DNA from 4 places in the Comamonas jiangduensis genome. Region 3 is predicted to be linked to each of the others. Evidence: predicted binding sites of a transcription regulator. Region 3 holds the regulator's gene; each other region holds the start of a gene.
The links. The regulator FNR, encoded in region 3, switches genes on or off when oxygen is low (the NO sensors DNR and NnrR bind a similar motif). The targets are predictions, from matches to a motif close to TTGATNNNNATCAA.

Region 1: the regulator FNR is predicted to act here: its motif matches at 2,593-2,606, upstream of QEP12_RS14920 (oxygen-binding di-iron domain-containing protein).
Region 2: the regulator FNR is predicted to act here: its motif matches at 2,491-2,504, upstream of QEP12_RS04535 (universal stress protein).
Region 4: the regulator FNR is predicted to act here: its motif matches at 2,190-2,203, upstream of azu (azurin).

What each region holds. Positions count from the first base shown of each region.
Region 1 is NZ_JARXOV010000021.1:19,462-23,670, reverse strand. It holds gene QEP12_RS14930 (acyl-CoA dehydrogenase family protein) at 1-1,060, shown strand, start outside; gene QEP12_RS14925 (ImmA/IrrE family metallo-endopeptidase) at 1,155-1,682, opposite strand; gene QEP12_RS14920 (oxygen-binding di-iron domain-containing protein) at 1,699-2,535, opposite strand; gene lptM (LPS translocon maturation chaperone LptM) at 2,640-2,825, opposite strand; gene cyaY (iron donor protein CyaY) at 2,838-3,176, shown strand; gene QEP12_RS14905 (penicillin-binding protein 1A) at 3,244-4,209, opposite strand, start outside.
Region 2 is NZ_JARXOV010000004.1:57,964-62,172, forward strand. It holds gene QEP12_RS04525 (response regulator) at 1-691, shown strand, start outside; gene QEP12_RS04530 (ATP-binding protein) at 700-1,947, shown strand; gene QEP12_RS04535 (universal stress protein) at 2,010-2,435, opposite strand; gene QEP12_RS04540 (metallophosphoesterase) at 2,540-3,394, opposite strand; gene QEP12_RS04545 (hypothetical protein) at 3,522-4,209, shown strand, end outside; gene QEP12_RS04550 (LysR family transcriptional regulator) at 4,197-4,209, opposite strand, start outside.
Region 3 is NZ_JARXOV010000002.1:140,737-144,945, reverse strand. It holds gene QEP12_RS02150 (sulfite exporter TauE/SafE family protein) at 1-181, opposite strand, end outside; gene hemN (oxygen-independent coproporphyrinogen III oxidase) at 187-1,566, opposite strand; gene fnr (fumarate/nitrate reduction transcriptional regulator Fnr) at 1,770-2,495, shown strand; gene QEP12_RS02135 (hypothetical protein) at 2,594-2,785, opposite strand; gene QEP12_RS02130 (FixH family protein) at 3,024-3,311, opposite strand; gene ccoG (cytochrome c oxidase accessory protein CcoG) at 3,380-4,209, opposite strand, start outside.
Region 4 is NZ_JARXOV010000004.1:49,131-53,339, reverse strand. It holds gene QEP12_RS04500 (lactate/malate family dehydrogenase) at 1-633, opposite strand, end outside; gene QEP12_RS04495 (MBL fold metallo-hydrolase) at 833-1,471, opposite strand; gene azu (azurin) at 1,591-2,055, opposite strand; gene QEP12_RS04485 (flavin reductase family protein) at 2,505-3,008, shown strand; gene minE (cell division topological specificity factor MinE) at 3,094-3,357, opposite strand; gene minD (septum site-determining protein MinD) at 3,364-4,176, opposite strand.

The DNA of each region.
Region 1 (4,209 bases), on a different contig from region 3:
GCACGCCGCCCGCTGGGACAAAGAGCATCATTTCCCGAAAGATGTGCACCAAGGCTTGGCCGCGCTGGGTTGCTATGGTCTGTGCGTGCCGGAGCAATACGGGGGGGCAGGCTTGGATTACGTCACCCTGGCCGTGGTGCTGGAAGAAATTGCCGCTGGTGATGGTGGCACCAGCACCGTGATCAGCGTGACCAATTGCCCGGTCAACGCCATCCTCATGCGCTATGGCAGCGAAGCGCAAAAGCAGCAGTGGCTGACCCCTTTGGCTCGGGGCGAAATGCTGGGCGCGTTTTGCCTGACGGAGCCGCATGTGGGCTCCGATGCCTCGGCATTGCGCACCACCGCCACCAAAGAGGGTGGGGACTACGTCATTCACGGCGTCAAGCAGTTCATCACCAGCGGCCAAAACGGTGACGTAGCGATTGTGATTGCGGTGACGGACAAAGCGGCAGGCAAGAAAGGCATGAGTGCCTTCCTGGTGCCCACCTCCAACCCCGGCTATGTGGTGGCTCGTCTGGAAGACAAGCTGGGTCAACACAGCAGCGACACGGCGCAAATCAACTTGGACCACTGCCGCATTCCGGCCGAGAACCTCATTGGAGCCGAAGGCGACGGCTACAAGATTGCGTTGAGCGCGCTGGAAGGGGGGCGCATTGGCATTGCTGCCCAAAGCGTGGGCATGGCACGCGCGGCGTTTGAATGCGCGCTGCAGTACAGCAAAGAGCGCGAGAGCTTTGGCCAGCCCATCTTCAACCACCAGGCGGTGGGTTTCAGGCTGGCCGATTGCGCCACGCAGATTGAAGCGGCCCGCCAGCTGATCTGGCACGCCGCCAGCCTGCGCGATGCCGGGCAGCCCTGCCTGAAGGAGGCAGCCATGGCCAAGCTGTTTGCCAGCGAGATGGCCGAGCGTGTGTGCAGCGCTGCGATCCAGACACTGGGCGGCTATGGCGTGGTGAGCGACTTCCCCGTGGAGCGCATTTACCGCGATGTGCGGGTGTGCCAGATCTACGAGGGCACCAGCGATGTGCAGAAAATTCTGATTCAGCGGGCGCTGGCCTGATCCGGTGCGCAGCCACTCAGGTGGCTGTGTGCCGTGCTGTTGGCCCCACGGCTCACCGCACATGGCACGGCCAATCGCTATGAGGCAGCGTGGCTCAGGGCTCCAGGTCGATGGTGAAGCCGCGCAAGTGGCGCGGGGTGGCGCGTGGCAGATCCAGCTGTACATCCGCCATGCGCTGCTTGATAAATAGGGTGGGCACCGCGAAGGCATGGGCCAGCTCTTCCCAATTGCGGGCTTGCATGGTTTGCACGGCGTAGCGCAAGGCCACTTCGGGCAAGAGCAAGCGCAGCGCAAAGTCATTGGCTTCAGCCATGTGGCGCAGGCCAAAGTCCAGGCGAAAGTCTGTGCTGATATGGATGGCCTGGGTCATGCCGGGGCGCAAATGGTGCAGCGCGACGTGTGCCAGCGCGTGGGCCACGACATAACGCTGGTGCACGCTGGGCAGGCTGGACTGCAGGGCGATGTGCGCCTGATTGTCGGTAGCAATCGACAACACAGCACTGGCAGGCAGATCGGGTTGCAGCTGTAAGCGCACCCCCATTTGCCTGGCGATGTGCGCTACGTTCACGGGAATGGATTGATCCCAGTGCAGCTTGAGGATGCCTTCTGCCAACAATGCCATGGGCGGCATTATCTCCTCAGGATGCTTCGGTCATCGCTGCGAGTGGCGCTGCGCGGATTTGGCGTGTCACGGGGTCGATATAGGCGCCAGGGATTTGGTAGTTGCTTTCATTGAACACATCAATGCCGCATTCCAAGTTCTCAATCCAGCAATAAAAGTCTTCAACCGCACGTTTGCCCATGATGGGGGCACCATGCTGCGGCACCAGCATTTGCACATCCAGCTGCCGTGCCATCTTGGTCCAGAGACGCAAAATTTTGTTGGAAACCATGTAACGCCGGTGGAACGCATCCATGCGGGGAATGTGTGCTTGGACATTCACCACGGGCTTGCGCGCTTCAGCGCCAGATGTCATCGATACCGCCAAGTCGCCTGTGAACAAGATACGGCTGATGGGGTCGTAGAAGTGGAAGTTGCCTTCCGAATGCATAAAGTGCGCAGGCAGCAAAATGAGTTCGCTTTGGCCCAGAGGCAGGCGGGCACCACTGTCTGGCACGCCAATTACACGGTCTTCGGTTTTTCCAACTTTGGTGAAGTGCGGGGCAAATCGCTCCCAGACGCGCGAGATGACCAGCGATGCCTTGGTACTGGTCATCCAGCGATCCAAAGACGCGATGATGTCTGGGTCAGCATGGGATGCAATCACATAGGAAAGCTTTTGCGGTGGGAAGTGCCGCGTCATGCCCATGAACAGCTCATTGAAAGCCAAATTGCCGCCCGGATCGATGATGGCTCCAGTACCGTGGTCGACAATCAAAAACTGGTTGCACTGAACGGCCTGACCATCTTCTTCCATCAGGTCCGTGAACATCAGGCAAGCGTGGGTTTTGTCGCGGTAGAGTTCAATGGCCATGGAACTGGGGCAAAGAGTGAAAGGTGTTTACTCTAGGAGATCCAGTCGTTTTAACGCTTGATGCAGCGCAAGCAGCTGGCCTGGCTGCGGTAGCGGGGCAAGGCTTAGGGTTGGGAAGTGGTTCCCCGTGCGGGCATAGTGGGAACCACGGCATCCGGCAAAGAGGCACGCCCTTGGGCGGCAGGCTCTGTCGGTAGATACAGATCTCCACGCTGCCCGCAAGCTCCTAGTGCTGCCGTACAAACGGCAAGGACAATGCACCTGACTAAAATTTGGTAAGCATTCAACATGAGTGAATTGTAATGACCGACCTTGAATATTTAGATAAAGCGGAACAACTGTTGATGGCAGTTGAACAGTCTTGTGACCGCCTTAATGACGATGTGGATGCAGACATCGATGCACAGCGTGTAGGCGGTATGGTGACTTTGGTGTTTGCTAACCGTACGCAAATTGTGATCAACCAGCAAAAGCCACTTCATGAAATTTGGCTGGCAGCCAAAGCGGGTGGTTTCCACTATAAGTTCGACGGTGCGCAGTGGCAAGATACCAAAGGCAGTGGCGAATTTTTTGCCAATCTGAGTCGCTTTGCCAGTGAGCAATCGGGCCTGTCGCTTACCTTTTCTGCCACGCTGGCCTAGCTAAAAGCGCAGCGTTCCCATAAAAAAAGCCCAGTGTGAACACACTGGGCTTTTTTGTTGACAAGCTCTAATTGCGGAATAAATCAAGGATGCGATTGCGCTCTTCGGGTGGTGGTGCTTCCGTAGGCTCATCGGGGCTGCGGTAGCCCGTATCCATGCCGAGGCTGGTGACACTTGCAGAGCCAATGAATTCATCGAAGAACCATTCACCTCCCATGTTGGTCAATCCCTCAGGCACTGGATAGCTGGCAACGGGCACGTCTTTGAGTGCATGTTGCATAAAGCTGATCCAGATAGGCAGGCTCAGGCCACCACCGGTTTCGCGCGAGCCCAAATTGCGTGGGTTGTCGTAGCCAATCCATGTGATGGCAGCCAACGTAGGCTGGTAGCCCGCAAACCAGGCATCCACAGCATCATTGGTAGTGCCTGTTTTTCCGTACAAATCAGGTCGTTTGAGTGTGGCTTGTGCCCTCGCTGCGGTGCCTGATTTAGCGACGGTTTGCAGCATGCTGTTCATCACGAATGCGTTGCGTGCGTCAATCGCTCGCTCTTGCTGCTCCAGAGGTTTGGGCGTGAATTCGGAAAGCACGCGTCCTTTGTGGTCGGTGATTTTGGCAATCAGCCAGGGGTTGATGCGGTAGCCGCCATTGGCAAAGACCGAGAAAGCGGTTGCCATCTGCATGGGAGTGACCGACCCAGCACCCAGTGCCATGGTCAGATAGGCGGGGTGTCGGCTGGCATCAAACCCGAACCGGGTAATCCACTCTTGCGTGAACTTCGGTGTGGTGAAGTCCAGTACACGAATCGAAGGAATGTTGCGTGACTTGGCTAATGCGGTGCGCGCGGTCATGGGGCCTTCAAACTTGCCGTCGTAATTGCGAGGCTCCCAAGGCTGACCACCGGTGACGCTGGCGCCATAGACTAAGGGCGAGTCGTTGATGAGCGTTGCTGGGCTCAGGCCTTTTTCAAGCGCAGAAGAGAAGATGAACGGCTTGAAGGTGGAGCCGGGCTGGCGCCACGCCTGTGTGACGTG
Region 2 (4,209 bases), on a different contig from region 3:
GCGTTTGGCCGATATGGTCAGCGACTATCTCGGGCAAAACAGTTTGGCCGTTGTGCATTGCGCGGATGCAACCAGTGGGCTGGCCCATCTGCAGGGCAGCGGCAAATTGCCCGATTTGCTCATCCTGGACTTGATGCTGCCCGACATGGACGGGCTGGAAGTGTGCCGCCGCCTGCGCGCCATGCCCGGCCCGGTGGCCAAGGTGCCGGTGCTCATGCTCACCGCCAAGGGTGACCCCATGGACCGCGTGATTGGGCTGGAGCTGGGGGCCGACGACTATCTGCCCAAACCCTTTGAGCCGCGCGAGTTGCTGGCACGCATTCGTGCCATCTTGCGCCGCCGGGGCGACGATGGCCTGAGCACTGCGCCCCAGGCGGCCACCCATGTGCTGCGTTTTGGCTCGCTAGAAATTGACCGCGATGCCCGCACCGTGCAGGTTGCCGGCCAAGCCGCTGAACTGACCAGCTACCAGTTTGATTTGCTGGTGGCGCTGGCCGAACGTGCGGGCCGCGTGCTCACGCGCGACCAGATCATGGAAGCCGTGCGGGGCCGTGAGCTGGAGGCGTTTGACCGCTCCATCGACGTGCACATGGGCCGCATTCGCGCCGCCATTGAGGTCGACCCCAAAGCGCCCAAGCGCATCTTGACGGTGCGGGGCGTGGGCTATGTGTTTGCCAAGCAGCAAGACTGAGGCGGCGCATGTTCAAAGTTTTCTCGCAGCGGCTGTATCTGCGCATCTGGCTGGCTGTGGTGGGCGGTGTGGCGGTGCTCACCTTGGTGGTGGGGTGGGCCTGGCAGCAGGCCGAAGCGCACAACGCACGCAACAACGCATCCCCCACCTCACTGGCGCGCGAGATGACCGTGACCGATGCCACGGGCCGCGTGCTGGTGCAAGGGCCGTTTGAGCGCATCCGCCGTGGCGAGGGCGATGCCCCGCGCTTTCGCATCGACGGCGCCGACGGGCAGACTTATTTTCTGGAAATGACGCCGCGCGTCGGGGGCGCAGGGGCCAGCAACGGCCGCCATGGGCCGCCCGGCCATGACTGGGCGTTTTGGCTGCGCCCGCCGTTTGGCTTTTTGTGGCTGCTGGGCTTGATTGGCCTGGTCGTGGTGGTGGGCGTGTTCCCCATTATTCGCCGCTTGCTCAAGCGCCTGGAGAACCTGCAGCGCGGGGTGCAACGCTTTGGCGAAGGCGATTTGACGGTGCGTGTGGCCACCGAAGGCACGGACGAAGTGGCCGATCTGGCGCGCCAGTTTAATGCCGCTGCCAGCCGCATTGAAGAGCTGGTGCAGTCGCACAAATCGCTGCTGGCCAATGCCTCGCACGAGTTGCGCTCGCCCTTGGCGCGCATTCGCATGGGGCTGGAGTTGATGGGCGGCGATGCCTCGGTGGCCAAAGCCAAGCGCGAGATTCAGCGCAACATCAACGAGCTGGACCAGCTGGTCGATGAAATCTTGCTGGCCAGCCGCCTGGAGCAGCCCGGCGTGGATGTGGGCACGGTGGAGAGTGTGGACCTGATTGGCCTGGCGGCCGAAGAGTGTGCCCGTGTGGACGCGGATCTGGAGGTGCAGGCCACCGAAGGCGTGGAGGTGCCCGCGATTGCCAAGCTGGTGCGCCGCGCCGTGCGCAATCTGCTGGAAAACGCGCGCCGCTACAGCCACGGAGAAGTCAGTTTGCTGCTGTCGCGCGAGGGCGATATGGCAGTGATCCGTGTGCAAGACATTGGCCCCGGCGTGCCACCCGATCAGCGTGAGCGCATTTTTGAAAAGTTCTACCGCCTGCCTGGGGCCAGCGAGCGCTCGGGCGGCGTGGGGTTGGGGCTGTCGCTGGTGCGCAGCATTGCACTGCACCATGGCGGCAGCGTGGCCTGCGAGGGCCGTCTGGACGGCCAGCCGGGCGCCAGCTTTGTGCTGCGTTTGCCTGTGCAACCGGGTGCCGCGCATTGAGCGGGAGGGGGTACAAAAAAAGGGCTGCAGATGCAGCCTTTTTTTGTGCGAGAAGCGCTGAATCAGCGAATCAGCATCACAGGCACGGAGCAGTTGGCCAGCACTTGGGTGGAGACCGAGCCCATCACCAGCTTGCCCAGCGAGCCGTGGCCGTGGGTGCCCATGATGATCAGGTCAAACTTGCCTTCTTCGGCCATCTTGGCGATGACTTCACCGGCGGGGCCAACTTCGGCGCGGGCATGCACGGTGATGCCGCTTTGTGCCAAGAACTTGGACACGGGCTCGAGCACCTTGGCGGATTCTTCGGCGTAGTACTCATCCACCATGTCTTTGCTCAGGGCGGCACGTGCACGGGGAGGCAGGGCGGCTTGTACCGTCAGCGCGGTGTAGTCGTGGCGGCCTGCGGCCACCAGTTCTTCGTGCGCGGCCAAGTACGCCAGCATTTTTTTGGTGAAGGGGCTACCGTCGACAGCGAGCAAGATTTTCATGAGACATATCTCCAAATTGATAGAACCAAGGGTAATCACTGGGGCTCATGTTGTCTTGACGTAAGTCATGTTTCTGGGAGCGCAACCAAGTGAAAGCAAAGAAATCATAAGGTGATGCACGCCGCAGGCTGGAAGTGCAGCTGTTCTCCTTTGCGGGCATAGCCTAAGGGATTGGCGACGACACGGCAATTCCACGCACTGCCATCAGCGTGTAGGCCTGAAGCGGTGTAGTCACTGGGGGCGTGCAGATGGCCGTGCAGCCAAAGGTGGGCATGGGGCAGCAAGTCGTCCAGTGCATTGCAAAAGCCTGCACTGCCGGGCACCAGGCCGTAGCGCGGGTCGCAGCTGTGCAAGCTGGGCGCAAAGTGGGTGACGGCCACGGTCTTGCCGACAAAAGGCTGCGCCAGGGCCTCGCGCAACCAAGCTTGGCACACCAAGGCTTGCTCGCGCATGGGTTCGGCCAGAAACGGCTGCCCGTGGCGCGTGCCGCCGGTTTTGCGCAGGTAAAAGTTGGCGGCGCGGAACGATTTTTCGCGCAGCTTGAGCAGGCGGCCCATATCGCCCGCTTGTACCTTGTCATCCAGCAGCGCGATGGCGTCATAGTCGGTCCACAGCGTGGTGCCGACAAAGCGCACCGCATTCAGCACCACGCTTTCGCGCTCCAGCCAGATGATGCCCAGCGTGTCGCACACGCGGCGCAGGCGGGCGTGGGCGGCGTCCCAGTCCTGCAGGTCGTACTCATGGTTGCCCGGCACAAAGATGACCGGGCAGGGCCAGGCCGCAAATTGCGGCAGGGGGGAAAAACGCTCCAGCCCAAAGTATTCGCCCTGCAGCAAGCTGCCCTCTTGGTAGGAGCCGATATCTCCGGCCAGCACCAGCACCTCGGCATCCGCTGCGGGCGTGGCTTGGTAGTGAGGGTGAACTTCCAGGTGAAGGTCAGACAGCAGTTGAATTTTCATAGCAGCGCAGGATTGGCACAAAACGAATTCTCTTGCATGCACGCATTTGGTGCAGTCTTTCTAGAATCGCTCCCCTTGGCGATTTTGCTTGCCCTGGCGGGGCAGGTCTTCAATGATGAGAACACATATGCATGTACGAGCCAGCAGCTGGATTTTGCTGTTGGGCTTGTGTCTGGGTTATATCCTGGCTGCCGGGGTGCCGGCGTCCTGGGGTAAGCCCGATGGGGTGCTGGAGGGCGTACAAGCGGTGACGCTGCTGGCGGGCGGGCTGGTGGGGGTGCTGGCCGCCTACCAGCAACGCGGCATGGCGGTGGGCAAGATCTGGTGGGTGGCCGCGATGGGCTGGCTGGGTCTGCTCAGCCATGAGCTGGCTGGGCACGCCGGGCTGGTGCTGCCGCAGGCCCAGGTCTGGCTGGATGCGGGGCAGCGCCTGCCCAGCGGCTGGTTGCCGTGGCCAGCGCTGGCTGCAGCGGGGGCCTATGCGGCCCTGCTGCTGGCCGGGGTGTACTGGGTGTTGCGCTACCGTTTGCTCAGCCGTGTGGTGGTGCGCTGGTGGCATGAATCGGCCACGCCCTGGGGCTGTGTGCTGGTGGGCACACTGGCGCTGTTGCTGGCCGCAGTGGCCCAAGGCCAGGTGGGCCTGCCCATGCCCCAGATGCCCGACACCACCCGTTCGGTGATGGTGGCGATGACCGAGTGCTGGGTCTATGCCGCACTGTGGTGGGCACAGTGGCTGCTGCTGCACCACATGCAGGACTGGCGCTTGTCCAGCTATTTGCAGACCATGCATTTCTCCCGCAGCTCACTGGGAGAAC
Region 3 (4,209 bases):
TATGGAATTGAAGCGCACTCCAGTTCCATACCGTGGTGTGCCGCGACAACTTGCCGTGCATTTGCACCGCCGTGCCATGGCCTTGAATGACGGCATGACAAGGGGCTGCACACATGGCAAGACAATGGGGCCCCCCCACGAGCCCCATAAAGAAAGCGGTCCAAAGCAAAGAAAAAGTCATAGGGATCAGATGATCCGCGAGAACCTGGCTCTGTTGCGGTCTGCTTGCAAATAACGGTCAAAGACCAAGGCTACGCCGCGCACAAAGAACCAGCCCTTGGCAGTCACCGTGAGGCAGTCGTCCGTAATTTCTACCAAACCTTCGTCTTGCTGCGCAGCCAAAGCTTCGATTTCAGCAGCAAAGTACTGCTTGAAATCAATCAGCCAAGCGCTGTTGATAGATTCAAAAAACAGCTCGCCCTGGCACATGATCGTCATGATGACGGCACGGCGAATCGTATCGTCGCGGGTCAACGCGAGCCCACGGACAACAGGCAGCCGCCCTTGATCCAGAAGGTCGTAATACTCTTCCAGCGTCTTGGCATTTTGGCTGTAGGTTGCACCCACGCGACCAATCGCGGAAACGCCCAAGGCGATCAAATCGCAGTCTGGCTGCGTGCTATAGCCTTGGAAATTACGGTGCAAGCGACCTTGGCGTTTCGCAATCGCCAATGCGTCTTCCGGCAACGCAAAGTGATCCATTCCCACATAAACGTAGCCAGCTTCAATAAAGCTTTCTATGGCAGAAGACAACATACCCACCTTGTCGGGGGCTGATGGCAAGTCTGCTTGCAAGATACGGCGCTGTGGCTTGAAGCGCTCTGGCAAGTGCGCATAGGCATACAGCGCAATACGATCTGGGCGCAACTCTGTCACCTGTTTGAGCGTGCGAGCAAACGATTCGGGATTTTGCTTGGGCAAGCCGTAAATCAAATCCACATTCACCGACTGAAAGCCCAGTTCGCGCGAAGCAGCCACCAAATCAAACACCTGCTCCGCAGGCTGCTCACGGTGCACCGCTTTTTGCACTTCCGGATCAAAGTCTTGCACCCCAAAGCTCAAGCGGTTAAAGCCTATTTCTTTGAGCACTGCCAGGCGTTCACGCGTCACTGTGCGTGGATCAACTTCGATCGAGTACTCACCCGCCGCCTCAAACACAAACCGCTCACGCAGCATGCGCCACAGGTTACGCAGCTCATCGTCTGTCAAGAAAGTGGGCGTGCCGCCTCCCACGTGGAACTGGCTCACAACCTGCCCACGACCACAGTGCTGCAGATGCAAATCAATTTCGCGCTCCAAATAGCGCATGTATGTCACAGCACGTTCATGGTGCTTAGTGATGATCTTGTTGCACGCGCAGTAGTAACACAGGGAGTCACAAAATGGAATGTGCACATAGAGCGACATCGGCTGGTTTACAGCAGCTGCAACTTTGCGCTGCTTCAACGCCAAGATATAGTCACTATCACCAAACGCCTCCACAAACCTATCCGCAGTGGGATAAGAGGTGTAGCGCGGGCCTGGCACGTCATAACGACGCAAGAGTTCGGGGGTGACGACGGTCATGAATGAATCTTTTCCTTGATGACCATACTTTGCAACAATCGGCCACGTTTATCCTTGACGTGAATCAAGAGGTTGATGTACAAGGAATGTCACAATTTGAGCGACATCATTCCTTACTCCTTCGAGCTATCCCATAGTCTCTTATCTGATTTTTTAACTGCACAAGTCATCTTCTTACACAAGACTCTTGGGCTTTCGAGTACATGACTCCTCCAACCATCAAAGTTACCTGCTCCAACTGCAATTTGCGTGAACTCTGCATGCCCATGGGCCTGAATGAGCAACAGTTGCAGCGCATCGATGACATTGTGGCTACCCGCCGCAAAGTCAAACGCGGAGCAACACTGTTTCGCAACGGAGAAGCATTCACATCGCTGTACGCCATTCGCACGGGCTTTTTCAAAACCTGCGTGGCCACAGAGGATGGTCGCGACCAAGTGACTGGCTTCCAGATGGCTGGTGAAATCATTGGCCTGGACGGCATCGTCAATGACCACCACACCTGTGATGCCGTAGCACTGGAAGATGCCGAAGTCTGCGTCATGCCTTTTGACGGATTGGAAGAAATTTCGCGTGAAGTGACGGCCTTGCAAAGCCATGTGCACAAGGTCATGAGTCGCGAGATTGTGCGTGAACACAGCGTCATGCTACTGCTGGGCAGCATGCGTGCCGAAGAGCGCTTGGCTGCTTTTATTCTGAACTTGGTACAACGCCTGCATGCACGCGGTTTCTCCTCGTCTGAACTGGTGCTACGTATGACACGCGAAGAAATTGGCAGCTACCTGGGCCTGAAGCTTGAAACAGTCAGCCGCACCTTCTCCAAATTTGTGGAAGAAGGCATGGTTGAGGTGAAACAGCGCCACGTGCGCATTTTGGACACTGCTGCACTGCAGCGCTTGGTCAACAGCCAGCACGAGTGCAACAAGTAAGCGCTCTGGCTTTCCCATAAAAAAACCTCCCAAGCCTACGCTGGGAGGTTTTTTTATGGGCGGTTTTTTATGCCGCGACTGCCACAACACTATCTTCGTTACATGCTAGGCTGGGCGTTCACTTCTGAAGCAGAAATAGACAGCAAAACCGTCAAATATCCAGCAACCACAAAAACCACCCAAAAAGCAAAAAAGGCCAGGGTATAAATCGCCGTGCGAGATAGCTCAATCCCTTGCCCCAGCCACAACATATCGTGCGGGTCGAATGCGGCAAACACCAGCATTTCCATCACACCAGCTGCCAAAAAAGCGGGCCAAACAATCCACATTAAACGTCGTGTCCACATGTGCACTCCTTTGCGTGAATCATGTGGACATTGTGAGCACCATTCCCAACCAGGCTGCGTGGGACAAACGCTAAATAAAAATAATAGCTGCCAGCGCAATATTCACAATGACTTGTGCATTAAAAGCACTTGAAGTCAGCATATTTAAAGCGCAGGCAGCTACTTTTTTTAAAATAAACCGTTATTTAGGTGCCAGATTGGGCAAATCAGCATCGGGGGTTGTCACATGGTTACGCGCAGCACCCGCTGGCGCCAAGCTCTTTTCGATGTGGCGCAGTTCCTGGTTGATATTCAGGCCCTTTTGGTAGTAATCGTTGTCCACAACGGGATCCGCGCCATTCATGGCAATCATGGCCGTCGCAATACCTGCCACGACCACCACGGCAGGCCCTGCGAACACCAACCATACGTGGCCATATTTCCACCAAGGACCTGATGGCACTTCCAGCTTTTTTGCTACCTGAGACATAACCCACTCTCTTTCCATCAAACGCAGTGTGCAAGCACTCAGTCTTGCACACCAACAATGCTGCGTTCTTAGCGAGGCACTAAGAAAACTGATTTTTCAAGCACATGGCCTTTGCCACTTTGCGCCGTGATTTCAAACTCAATAGGATGTGAACCAGGTTCAGCAGTTCCATACGGAATTTGTACACGCACGGCGACACCGCGCGTTTGGGCGGAGTCCACGTCCACGGTAGTGCCTTCTGCCATCGCAATGCCCTCCAGCCCCTTCACAGCAACGCTATAAGTTTGGGCTTGCTCCGTAGCATTCATCACCTGCAAACGATAGACATTCTCCAGCTTGCCACCGGCCACAATCCGCGCCAACGATGCACGATCCCGAATCACATCAACCTTGAGGGGCTCTCGCACCGCCATACTAAAGACCATGGCCGACGTCAAACCTACCAAAATCATGGTGTAAATCAGCACGCGGGGACGCGCAATACGGCGCCAAATTTGCGCGCCGGTCCAGCCTTGGCTCACCGCGTTTTGTGTCGTCAAGCGTATCAACCCACGCGGATAGTGCATGTTGTCCATCACGTTGTTACATGCATCCACACACAAGCCACAACCGATGCATTCGTACTGCAAACCATCGCGAATGTCGATTCCAACCGGGCAGACCTGTACACACAACTTGCAGTCGATACAGTCGCCCAAGCCTTGGGCTTTGTAATCCAGGTCTTTTTTGCGAGGGCCACGGTTTTCACCACGCTTGGCGTCATAGCTGACGACCAATGTATCTTTGTCAAACATCGCGCTTTGGAAGCGCGCATAAGGGCACATGTACTTGCAAACCTGCTCACGCATGTAGCCCGCATTGCCATACGTCGCAAAACCGTAAAACAACACCCAGAAAA
Region 4 (4,209 bases), on a different contig from region 3:
CATCTGCTGCTGCAAGGCGGCATCAATGGGGCGGCCCCGCTGCACGGCAAACTCCAGCACCGGCATGCCGGCGATCAGGGCGTTGGACCAATGCACCACGGACGAGTCGCCGTGCTCACCCAGCACATAGGCGTGGATGGAAGCGGGCGCCACATCCAGGTGCTGCGCCAGACGATCACGGAAACGGATGGAGTCAAGCGTGCAGCCCGTACCAATCGCACGGCCCGGCGCCACGCCAAAGCGCTGCACCGCTATGGCGGGCATGACATCCACCGGGTTGGTGGCAAACAGCAACACGGTGTCGGGTGCGGCCTTGAGCACCTGGGCCAAGATGCCATCCATGATGTGCAGATTCTGGTGCAGCAGCTGCAGCCGGGTTTGGCCAGGCTGCAGGCTGGCCCCCGCCGTAATCACCACCACGGCCGCGCCCGCCAAATCGGCATAGCTGCCTTCCACCACACGCGCGGAGGTGCCAAATGCGGCGGCATGGGCAATGTCTGCGGCCTCGCCCGCAGCGCGTGCGGGGTTGGTGTCCACCAGCACGATGTCGCTGATGCCCGGCATGGCCGAGAGCAAATACCCCGCTGCAGCGCCCACCTGACCGGCCCCAATAATTCCAATTCGCGCACCCATCTCTGTCCTTTGTTTGCTGGCAATGCCCGCATGCTAGGAGATCAAGGGTTTACCCGAGAGATTTAGCGCCCGATTGATTGACGCGCATCAATATTGCAAAGGGCTTTGCGCTTTTTTGTGCCGCAGCGGCCGGGCACTGCAGTACCGCCCACTCGCGGCTGGGCAGGTGAAAAGTGCTTTTCAGTTGCTGCATGCAGCTTCAGGTATTGCCCACATAGGGATTCGTCTTGCGCTCGCGACCAAAGCTGCTCTCTGGCCCGTGGCCGGGAATAAACACCGTCTGATCGCCCATGGGCCACAGGCGCTGCACGATGGAATCAATCAGCTGCTGGTGGTTACCCTGGGGAAAATCGGTGCGGCCAATGCTGCCGGCAAACAGCACATCGCCCACAAAGCAGCGGTCAATTTGCGGTGCATGAAACACCACATGCCCCGGCGTGTGGCCGGGCGTGTGGCGCACGTTCAGCGTCTCGAACCCGATGCGCACGGTATCGCCATCTTGCAGCCAGCGTGTGGGCTCAAACGGCTCTGCCGGGGGAAAGCCAAACATCGCCCCTTGCTGCGGCAGCCCGGCAATCCAGAAACGGTCGCCCTCATGCGGCCCCACGATGTCCAGCTTGAACTTGTCGGCCAGCTCGGCCACACCGCCTGCGTGGTCGATGTGGGCGTGCGTCAGCCAAATGGCTTTGGGCTGCAGCCCCAGGCGCTCCAGCTCCCATTCAATCGTCTCTAGATCCCCTCCGGGGTCCACCACGGCCGCCTCTTTGGTCTGGTCGCACCACACCAAAGAGCAGTTTTGTTGAAAGGCGGTGACGGGGATGGTGTGGTAGTGCAGCATGGGCGATGGTGAAAGCAAAGGGGTGGGGGAATGCGCGCATTGTGGCCGAAGGCATGCACAAGAAAAAAGCCTTGTGGGCCCACGGCGCACAAGGCTTTGCAGCAGTGCCGCCGGCGAACTTAGCTGCCCAGCTTGAGCACTCCGCGCATGATGAAGGAGTGCCCAGGGAAGGAGCACAGGTAGGTGTACTCGGTGCCGGGCTTAAGCTTGGCCACCTCAAAGTCAAAGGTGGTGGTTTCACCGCCGCCAATCATCTTGGAGTAGCCAATCACGCGGCTATCGCCGGGCTTGACGTAGTCCGCCGCCATGCCGGCTTTCATGCCATCGGCCGCGGCCGCGTTGGCGTCTGCCGTGGTGGTCAGCACGATGTTGTGGCCCATCGACGACTTGGGCATCTTGCCGGTGTGCTTCAAGGTCATGGTGTATGTGGTGCAAGACTTGGGCACTTCGACCTGCTTGATGTTGAACTGCATCTGGTCATTGCCTTCAATGGTGATGGCGCAATCTGCAGCCATCGCGGGGGCAGCCATTCCACCTGCAGCCATCACGGCCAGCATTATCCAGGTCTTCTTCACGGTCAACATCCTTTGCAAGGGTTAAAAGAGCAAGCTGCAGCGCCAACACACTGCAATCCGCAGACATTCTGAAACAAATCTCTACAAAAGGTCGGCTTTTCACTGCTACGTGGTACAGAAGTTTTTATTTCGCTATGATTTTTTTGACTCGCATCAAACGCCGTAGAGCACGAATGCGACAACCGCTTCGCTTTAAATAGCTGCTTGCGCTTGATTTCATTGAATTTCCAATAGTTTTTTATCTGAAAGCTAAGAAAAACCAGCGCTAAGCGCTCTTAAAAAAACTTCCTGCCCCTACCGCTGTGCCTCCGGCGACGATCACAACCGATGACACACGCAGCGGCAGGCCCGCCGCCCTCCCCTTGATCGCGCATCGCATGCGTGCCGGTATTAGCCCCATCCACACATGGCCCGACGGCGCTTTGCATAATCTGCGATCTACTTTGACTTGCGCTGTTGTGAATACTTCTGCTGTTGCTGCACCTGTGTGCCAAGCTTCTTTCTCTGAACGCGACTTCCGCAATGCGCTGGGGCAATTCGCCACCGGTGTGACGGTAGTCACCACGGCCGATGCGCAAGGCAATCCCGTGGGCATGACGGTGAGCTCGTTCAACTCCGTCTCGCTCGATCCTGCACTGGTGCTGTGGAGCATTGCGCGCAGCTCGGGCAGCTTTGCGGCTTTTGCCCAAAGCAGCCACTACGCCATCCATGTGCTGGCCAGCCACCACAAGGCACTGGCCTTCCAGTTCGCGCAGCGCGGTATTGACCGCTTTGCCGGCGTGGAGTGGTCGGCCAACGCGCAAGGCGTGCCGCTGCTGGCCGATGCGCTGGCCACCTTTGAGTGCCGCGCACGCAGCCAGTACCCGGAAGGCGACCACCTGATCATGGTGGGCGAAGTGCTGGCCTGCCACCATAGCGCCAACGCGGCCCCTTTGCTCTACCACGCAGGCCAGATGCGCTAGAGCGGCGTGCCGTAGCGCACGGCACCCATAAAAAAAACCGCAGCACCCTATCGGGCCTGCGGTTTTTTTGCGTCTGACTCCAGGCTTAGCGCGAAGACTCTGGCAGCTCGATCTTCACTTCCAGCACTTCCAGGTTGTCTTGGCGCTCCAGCTGCACCTTGATGTCTTCGGGGTTGATCGACACGTACTTGGAGATCACCGCCATCAGCTCGCGCTGCAGCGCGGGCAGGTAGTCGGGCTGGCCCGAAGCGCCCCCCACGCGTTCACGCGCAAGGATGATTTGCAACCGCTCTTTGGCCACCGAAGCCGATTTTTTCTTCTCACCCAACAGCATAGAAATAATGGACATGGCTGCTTACCTCCCGCCAAACATGCGCTTGAAGAAACCGGGCTTGCTTGCCTCGGTAAAACGCATCGGCTTTTCTTCGCCCAGAAAACGGGCAATCACGTCCTTGTAAGCCTCGGAAACGTCCGAGCCTTCCATGTGCACCGCGGGCACGCCCTGGTTCGAGGCTTGCAGCACGGTCTCCGACTCGGGGATCACGCCAATCAGGGGAATGCGCAGAATGTCTTCAATGTCCTGAATGGACAGCATCTGGCCGTCTTCCACGCGGTTGGGGTTGTAGCGTGTGATCAGCAAGTGCTCTTTCACGCTCTGGCCCTTGGCCGCCTTGTCGGTCTTGGAGCCCAGCATGCCCAAGATGCGGTCCGAGTCGCGCACCGAAGAGACTTCGGGGTTGGTGGTCACCAGCGCCTCATCGGCGAAGTGCATGGCCATCAGCGCGCCGCTTTCAATGCCCGCAGGGGAGTCGCAGATGATGAAATCAAACCCCATCGCAGACAGGTCGTCCAGCACCTTTTTGACGCCTTCTTGCGTCAAGGCTTCCTTGTCGCGGGTTTGCGAGGCGGCCAGCACAAACAGGTTGTCGCACTGCTTGTCTTTGATCAGCGCCTGATTGAGGTTGGCTTCACCTTGGATCACATTGATCAGGTCATACACCACGCGGCGCTCGCAGCCCATGATCAGATCCAGATTGCGCAGGCCGACGTCAAAGTCGATCACCGCGGTTTTGTGGCCGCGCAGGGCCAAGCCAGATGCAAAACTTGCGCTGGTGGTGGTCTTACCCACGCCACCTTTACCAGAGGTCACTACGACAATTTTGGCCATGTTTGCTGGGTTCCTTAGCGAAGAATCTTGTAG